One region of the Nonomuraea sp. NPDC004702 genome, then DNA from elsewhere that is predicted to be linked to it. Evidence: predicted binding sites of a transcription regulator. Region 1 holds the regulator's gene; the other holds the start of a gene.

Region 1 (4,134 bases):
CCGTAGCCCGGAGCCTGGCCGTGGCCGGGGGGCTGGCCGTAGCCGGGCGGCGGGGGCACGTAGGGCGGCGGCGTCGGCATGGGGCCGGGCTGCGGACCGGGCCGGCTCGGCGGCTGCCGCCCGTAGTCGGGCTGGGAGCCCGGCTGCTGCCCGTAGCCGAGCTGGGGGCCCGAGCCCTGGTCGCGGGGCACGTCAGAAGGCGGCACGTCGTAAGGCGGTACGTCAGAGGGCGGGACGTCCGGGGTGGAGTCGTCGGGGGGTGGCGGGGCCTGGCTCATGATGCCTCCGTAACGAAGTCGATCAGTTCCTCGACCCGGCCGAGCAGCTCCGGCTCCAGGTCGGCGTAGGACGAGACGGCGCCCAGAATGCGCCGCCAGGCGTCCGCGGGCTCCATGCGCCAGCCCAGTGCGGCGAGCACGCCCTCCTTCCACGGCACCCCGCGCGGCACGTCGGGCCAGCCCGGGATGCGCAGCACGGACGGTTTGACCGCCTGCCAGATGTCGATGTACGGATGACCCACGACGAGCACGTGCGGCGAGGTGATCCGGGCCGCGATCCGGCTCTCCTTCGACCCCGGCACCAGATGGTCGACCAGCACGCCCAGCCTGCGGCCCGGCTCGGGGGCGAACTCGGCCACGATGGCGGGCAGGTCGTCGACGCCCTCCAGGTACTCGACCACGACCCCCTCGACCCGCAGGTCGTGGCCCCAGATCTTCTCCACGAGCGCGGCGTCGTGCACGCCCTCGACGTAGATCCGGCTCTCCTTGGCGACCCGGGCCCGCAGCCCCTCCACGGCGATGGACCCGGACGCGCTGCGCCTGGGCCCCGCCGGGGCCGCGGCCGCCGGGCGCACCAGCGTCACGGGCCTGCCCTCCAGCAGGAACGCGGCCGGCGCCAGCGGGAACAGGCGGCGTTTGCCGAACCGGTCCTCCAGCGTGACGGCCTCCTTGTCGCAGGCCACCACGGCGCCGCAGAAGCCGCTGTCGGCGTCCTCCACGACCAGGTCGAGTTCGGCGGGCACCTTCGGGATCTTGCCCTTGCCCGGCCGCCGCCAATTGCCCGCCAGCACATCGCCCTCGTACACACGGGGACCGTAGCAAATCACCCGCTGACCGCAAGGCGCTTACGCGCGCCGCTGCGCCGTACGAGGACGACGACGGTTCCGATGATGCCGATGAGCAGCCCGGCGCCGGGGAACAGGAACAGCGCCGCCACCCCGCCGAACAGGCCGCCCGCCGCGGACAGCACGTCACGGCCCACGCCGAAGCGGGCCGACGACTCCTCCTGCGTGGCGCAGGTCAGCTGGTAGTCGCCCTTGGCGGGGGCGTTGACCGCGAGGATCTCCTGCCAGGTGGTGCCGCCGGCGCTGAGCGTCTGGGTGCCGGAGACCTTGACCAGCCTGGCCTGGGCCGGGCCGCCGGAGATCTCGCACTGGTAGTTGACCCGCGTGTCGGTCGCGATGTAGACGGCCGGACGCTTGGCGGGGTCGATCGCGACCTTCACGCTTTCGCCCGACGCGAACGTGCTCGTCGGGGCCATGTCCGAGACGCTGCTCAGCACGCCGCCGGCGAACACGACCACGCCCACGACGCCGAGCACGACGGCCACCGCCCACACGACGGCGATCCACCACAGGCGCGGCTTGATCGCCTTGCCGTCGATCCTGGCCGGGAACTGCGGCTGCCCGCCGTACTGGTTGTGCGGGCCGTACTGGTCGGGGTGGGCGTACTGGTTCTGCTGGCCGTACTGGTTCTGCTGGTCGTACTGGGGCGGGGGGCCGTACTGGGCGGGCGGCTGTTGCTGCTGGTAGGGCGGCTGGCCGTGCTGCTGGGGCTGGTACGGAGGCTGGGCGTACTGGTTCGGCTGACCGTAGTAGGGACCCTGCCCCTGGGGCGGTCCGTACTGCGGGGGCTGGGAATTGTCGGTCATGCGGCAAGTGTGAGGCCTGTCGCTTGTAAGTCGCTAGCAACAGGATGGGACCTGGTGTTATCGCACCTTGTGGGCGAGAGCCGTACACTTGGCACTCGGGAACACGGAGTGCTAGACCTGTCGTTTCCCTGTTAGGCAGAGGCAGGAGGTGAGCACGTGCTCGACGAACGGAAGCTGGCGGTGCTCCGCGCCATTGTCGAAGACTACGTGTCCACCAACGAACCGGTGGGCTCCAAGGCGCTGGCGGAGCGCCACAACCTCAAGGTCTCCCCGGCAACGGTCAGGAACGACATGGCCGCTCTGGAGGAGGACGGGTACATCACCCAGCCGCACACCAGCGCGGGCCGCGTGCCGACGGACAAGGGCTACCGCCTGTTCGTCGACCGGCTCTCGCAGGTCAAGCCCCTGTCGGGGGCCGAGCGGCGGGCGATCGAGACCTTCCTCGCCGGCGCGGTCGACCTCGACGACGTGGTCTTCCGCACCGTGCGGCTGCTCGCGCAGCTCACCAGGCAGGTCGCGGTCGTGCAGTACCCGACGCTGACCCGTTCCACGGTCAGGCACGTCGAGCTGGTCCCGCTCAACGAGCGGCGGGTCATGCTCGTGCTGATCACCAACACCGGGCGCGTCGAGCAGCGCGTGATCGAGCTGCCCGAGGTGGTGGAGGACGACCGCATCGCCCATCTGCGCGCGGTGCTCAACTCCTGCCTCGACGGCTGCGGGCTGAGCAACGTCCCCGAGCTGGTCGCCGACCTGCCCGAGCGACTGCCCGCCGAGGACCGGCCCGCCGTGGCCACGATCCTGTCGGTGCTGCTCGAAACCCTCGTCGAACGCCATGACGAGAAGATCGTGTTCGCCGGCGCGGCCAATCTCGCGGGCGCCGACTTCTCCACCGGCCTGCGCGACGTGCTGGAGGCGCTGGAGGAGCAGGTCGTGCTCATGCGGTTGCTCGGCGAGACATCCACAGACACCCCGTCCGCGCTCACCGTGCGCATCGGCTCGGAAAACCCCTACCTTCGCGGCACGTCCATCGTCGCAACCGGATACGGTTCTGGCGACAACCAACTGGCCCGGCTCGGCGTGCTGGGTCCCACGAGGATGGACTACCCCGTGACGATGGGCGCCGTACGCGCGGTGGCACGCTACGTCAGCCAGATCCTGGCTGCATCTTAAGAGGTCGATAAGTGGCAAACAGCGACTACTACGCCACCCTCGGGGTGCGCCGTGACGCCAGTCAGGACGAGATCAAGAAGGCCTACCGCCGCCTCGCCCGCGAGCTGCACCCCGACGTGAACCCCGATCCTGAGACCCAGGAGCGGTTCAAGGAGATCACGCAGGCCTACGAGGTGCTGTCCGACCCGAACAAGCGCCAGATGTACGACCTGGGCGGCGACCCCTTCGGCGGCGGCGCGGGTGCGGGCGCCGGCGGCTTCGGCGCGGGCTTCCCCTTCAGCGACATCATGGACGCCTTCTTCGGCACCGCGGGCGGCACCCGCGGGCCGCGCTCGCGCGCCAGGAGGGGCCGCAACGCCACCATCCGGGTCGAGCTCGACCTGCGCGAGACGGCGTTCGGCACCACCCGCGAGCTGGTCGTGGACACCGCCGTGCTGTGCGAGGTGTGCCACGGCGCCGGCGCGGCCCCCGGCACCCATCCCGACACCTGTGACATGTGTAACGGGCGCGGCGAGATCTCCCAGGTCACCCGCTCGTTCCTGGGCCAGGTCATGACCTCGCGGCCGTGCCCCCAGTGCGGCGGCTTCGGCAGCATCATCCGCCACCCCTGCCAGGAGTGCTCGGGCGACGGCCGGGTGCGCACCCGCCGTACGATCAAGGTCCGCATCCCCGCGGGCGTCGAGGACGGCACCCACATCCAGCTCGCCGGCGAGGGCGAGGTCGGCCCCGGCGGCGGCCCGCCCGGAGACCTGTTCCTGGAGATCGTCGAACGCGCGCACGAGATCTTCGAGCGGCGCGGCGACGACCTCCACTGCACGGTCCAGATCCCGATGACGGCCGCCGCGCTCGGCACCATCCTCGCGGTCGAGACGCTCGACGGCTCCGAGGAGATCGACGTGCGCCCCGGCACCCAGTCCGGCCAGGTCATCACCATGTACGGGCGCGGCGTGCAGCGGCTCAACGAGTCCGGCAGGGGCGACCTGCTCATCCACGTCAACGTCGAGACCCCGATGCGGCTCGACCAGACGCAGGAGG
Region 2 (4,134 bases), on a different contig from region 1:
CGCAGCAGGCGTCGATCACCCGTCCGGCGCCCATGCGCCGGGCGCGGTGGTCGGCGACCTCCCGGCGGGTGGACTGCTCCAGGCCGTGCGGGGTGAAGTACATGACCGCGGCGTCCGCGCCGAACTTCGCCGCGGCCCGCTCGCGCAGCGCCGCCTGCGTCAGCGCGGCGGAGGTGAGCGCCGCGTCGTAGGTGCGGCGCAGCCTGGTCGCCGCCGCGACCGGATCGGTCCCGGCCAGCTCCGCGGCCTCGGCGAGCGCCCGCTGCCCGCGCGGGGTCAGCAGCTCGCCGAAGGCGTCGAGATCCATGTACGCACTCCGCTCACAACTCGGGATCGCTCACAGGGAGGTGTCGCCCAGGGAGACCAGCAGGCTGCGCAGCAGCCCGGCCAGAGCCTCGCGCTCGCCCTCGGACAGCCCGGCGAGCAGCCGCTCCTCGTTGGCGGCGTGCCGGACGAGCATCTCGTCGGCTACCTTCCTGCCCTCGTCGGTGAGGGCGACCAGCGTCATGCGCCGGTTGTGCGGCGCCGGCCAGCGGTGGACCAGGCCGCGCCGGACCAGGTGGTCCATCCGGTTGGTGAGCGCGCCGGGGCTGACCATGGCCGAGCTGGACAGGTCCTTCATGCACATCGTGGCGTCGGCGCCGCTGCGCAGCAGCGTGGCCAGCATGTCGAACTCCCATGCCTCCAGCCCGTGCTCGGCCAGGAAGTCCTTCACGCCGCGCTCCAGCAGGCGCGAGGCGCGTGAGATCCGGCCGATCACGCCCATCGGGGACACGTCGACGTCGGGCCGTGTCCGCGCCCACTGTCCGAGAATCACGTCCACCGCGTCATCCACGGGGCTCACCCTACCAAAGCTTCGACGTTGAAATGTTCGGCATCGTGCGGTACTGTCCACGACGTCGAAATGTTCAACGTAGAAATTTTCGAGGTAGGTTCATCATGAAGGTGCTGGTGCTGGGCGCGACGGGGTACATCGGCGGCGCGGTGGTCGAGCGGCTGGCCGAGCAGGGGCACGAGGTGGCCGTCCTGGTGCGGCCCGCCGCCGACGGCTCCCGGCGCGTGCCGGGCGTGGCGGACGAGCGTCACGGAGACCTGAGCGACGTCGCGGGGCTGGCCGCCGCGATCACCCCGGACATCGACGCGATCGTGGTCGCCGCCCAGCTCGGCGGCGACAAGGAGGCCGACCTGGCCGCGATCGGCGTGCTCGCCGCGTCGGGCCGGAAGGTGGTCTTCACCAGCGGCGTGTGGGTGCTGGGCGCCACCGCCGACGGGCACGAGGACAGCCCGGCCGACCCGATTCCGCTCGTGGCGTACCGGCACGAGATCGAGCAGCTGGTCATCGACGGCGGCGGCTCGGTGATCCGGCCCGGCGTCGTCCACGGGCGCGGCGGCGGCATCCCCGCCATGATGCGCGCGCAGGCCGCCGAGCGTGGGGCCGGGGTCTACGTCACCGCCGGCGGCGAGCCGCACACCTGGACGTTCGTGCACGTCGACGACCTGGCCGAGCTCGTCGTGGCCGTCCTGGAGAGGGGCGGCGCCCGCGTCTACCACGGCATCAGCGAGGAGGCCGTGCCGGTCGCCGAGGTGGCCGAGGCGGCGGCCCGGTCCGCGGGCGTCAAGCCGCAGGCCGAGCCCTGGCCGCAGGCCGAGGCGGCCCAGGTGCTGGGGGCGGGCTTCGCCGAGGCCCTGGCGCTCGGCCAGCGCATCAGCGCGACACGCACGCGCGCCGAACTCGGCTGGAACCCCTCCCGGCCCGGCGTCGTCGCCGATCTGACCGAGGGTTCCTACGTCTGATCGCTCTGAGCAGACGCGTTCGTGTTGACTGTCAAGGCCCTCTTGCATATGTTTCCTGTTGGCACTCTCACCTTGAGAGTGCCAACGTGCGACGAGGCAGGTCTGACACCCGCGACGGCAGGCCCCGCTGGTCGCCTCTTCTAGATCATTCAAATCTGAAGGGGAGGTCCGATCGTGACGACCGCCACCAAGGTTCCCGTTAAGCCGCTCGGCGACCGCATCGTGGTTCAGCCGCTTGAGGCAGAGCAGACCACCGCTTCCGGTCTGGTCATCCCGGACACCGCCAAGGAGAAGCCGCAGGAGGGCAAGGTCCTCGCGGTGGGCCCCGGCAACTGGGATGAGGACGGCGACAAGCGTATTCCGCTCGACGTCTCCGAGGGCGACGTCGTCCTCTACAGCAAGTACGGCGGCACCGAGGTCAAGTACGGCGGCGAGGAGTACCTCGTGCTCTCCGCCCGCGACGTTCTCGCGATCATCGAGAAGTAAGCCGGTTGTGTCGAGCCCCGGGCGCTCTTGAGGGCCCGGGGCTTTCGACGCCAGGAGAGGACTTTCAGCATGGCGAAGATCCTGCAGTTCGACGAGGACGCCCGTCGCGCGCTTGAGCGCGGTGTCAACGCCCTCGCGGACGCCGTGAAGGTAACCCTCGGCCCGCGTGGCCGTAACGTCGTCATCGACAAGAAGTTCGGTGCGCCGACGATCACGAACGACGGTGTGACCATCGCTCGTGAGATCGAGCTGGAGGAGCGCTACGAGAACCTCGGCGCCCAGCTCGCCAAGGAAGTTGCCACCAAGACCAACGACATCGCGGGCGACGGCACCACCACCGCCACCGTGCTGGCCCAGGCCATGGTCCGCGAGGGCCTGCGCAACGTGGCCGCCGGCGCCTCGCCGCTGTCGCTCAAGCGTGGCATCGACAAGGCCGCCAAGGAGATCAGCGACCGGCTGCTGGCCAGCGCGCGCGAGGTGGGCGACAAGAAGGAGATCGCCAACGTCGCCACCATCTCCGCCCAGGACGCCAAGATCGGCGAGCTGATCGCCGAGGCGTTCGACAAGGTGGGCAAGGACGGTGTCCTCACCGTCGAAGAGTCCAACGCCATGGGCATGGAGCTCGAGTTCACCGAGGGCATGCAGTTCGACAAGGGCTACCTGTCGGCCTACATGGTGACCGACCCCGAGCGCATGGAGTCCGTCCTGGAGGACGCGTACATCCTGCTCACCCAGGGCAAGATCTCCTCCATCGCCGACTTCCTGCCGCTGCTGGAGAAGGTCGCCCAGACCAAGAAGCCGCTGCTCGTGGTCGCCGAGGACGTCGAGGGCGAGGCCCTGGCCGTCCTGGTCACCAACAAGATCCGCGGCACCTTCACCTCCGTGGCCGTCAAGGCCCCGGGCTTCGGTGACCGCCGCAAGGCGATGCTCCAGGACATGGCGATCCTCACCGGCGGCCAGGTCGTCAGCGAAGAGGTCGGCCTCAAGCTGGAGCACGTCGGCCTCGAGGTGCTCGGCACGGCCCGCCGCGTCGTCGTCACCAAGGACGCCACGACCATCGTCGACGGCGCCGGCGACCAGCAGGCGATCGAGGACCGCGTCAAGGAGATCAAGATTGCCATCGAGCAGTCCGACTCCGACTGGGACCGCGAGAAGCTGCAGGAGCGTCTGGCCAAGCTCGCCGGCGGTGTGTGCGTGCTGCGCGTCGGCGCCGCCACCGAGGTGGAGCTGAAGGAGAAGAAGCACCGCCTTGAGGACGCGATCTCCGCGACCCGCGCCGCGATCGAGGAGGGCATCGTCTCCGGCGGTGGCTCGGCCCTCATCCACGTGGGCAAGGAGCTCGACGACCTCGGCCTGACCGGCGACGAGGCCACCGGTGTCGGCGTCGTGCGCCGCGCGCTGGTCGAGCCGGCCCGCTGGATCGCCGAGAACGCCGGCCTGGAGGGCTACGTGGTGACCCACAAGGTCGCCGAGCTGCCCGCCGGCCAGGGCCTCAACGCCGCCACCGGCGAGTACGTCGACCTGATCGCCCAGGGTGTCATCGACCCCGTCAAGGTGACCCGGTCCGCGGTGCAGAACGCGGCTTCGATCGCGGGCATGCTCCTGACGACCGAGGCGCTCGTGGTGGACAAGCCCGAGGAGGAGGCTCCGGCCGCCGGCCAGGGCCACGGCCACGGTCACGGCCACTGACCCGGCTGTTTCCCCCGCGCCCGTACGGCCCGCCCGGTTCCCTCCGGCGCGGGCCGTCGGTTTTCCACGGCCCGTTCTTGGTCTCGCCGGTGTGGGCCGTCGGTTTTCCACGGCCCGTTCCCGGTCTCGCCGGTACGGGCCGTCGGTTTCCACGGCCTGTTCTTG

The links. The regulator HrcA, encoded in region 1, represses chaperone genes, less so after heat shock. The targets are predictions, from matches to a motif close to TTGGCACTCTCNNNNNGAGAGTGCCAA.
Region 2: a site for HrcA is predicted at 1,853-1,879, ahead of groES (co-chaperone GroES). Genes of this name have one in related genera too.

What each region holds. Positions count from the first base shown of each region.
Region 1 covers NZ_JBSGCE010000043.1:10,561-14,694, reverse strand. The annotation lists gene ACWEJ6_RS37875 (DUF4870 domain-containing protein) at 1-278, opposite strand, end outside; gene ACWEJ6_RS37870 (DUF3097 domain-containing protein) at 275-1,084, opposite strand; gene ACWEJ6_RS37865 (hypothetical protein) at 1,102-1,929, opposite strand; gene hrcA (heat-inducible transcriptional repressor HrcA) at 2,086-3,099, shown strand; gene dnaJ (molecular chaperone DnaJ) at 3,111-4,134, shown strand, end outside.
Region 2 covers NZ_JBSGCE010000044.1:13,671-17,804, reverse strand. The annotation lists gene ACWEJ6_RS38270 (class I SAM-dependent methyltransferase) at 1-307, opposite strand, end outside; gene ACWEJ6_RS38265 (MarR family winged helix-turn-helix transcriptional regulator) at 338-835, opposite strand; gene ACWEJ6_RS38260 (NAD-dependent epimerase/dehydratase family protein) at 940-1,794, shown strand; gene groES (co-chaperone GroES) at 1,969-2,280, shown strand; gene groL (chaperonin GroEL) at 2,350-3,969, shown strand.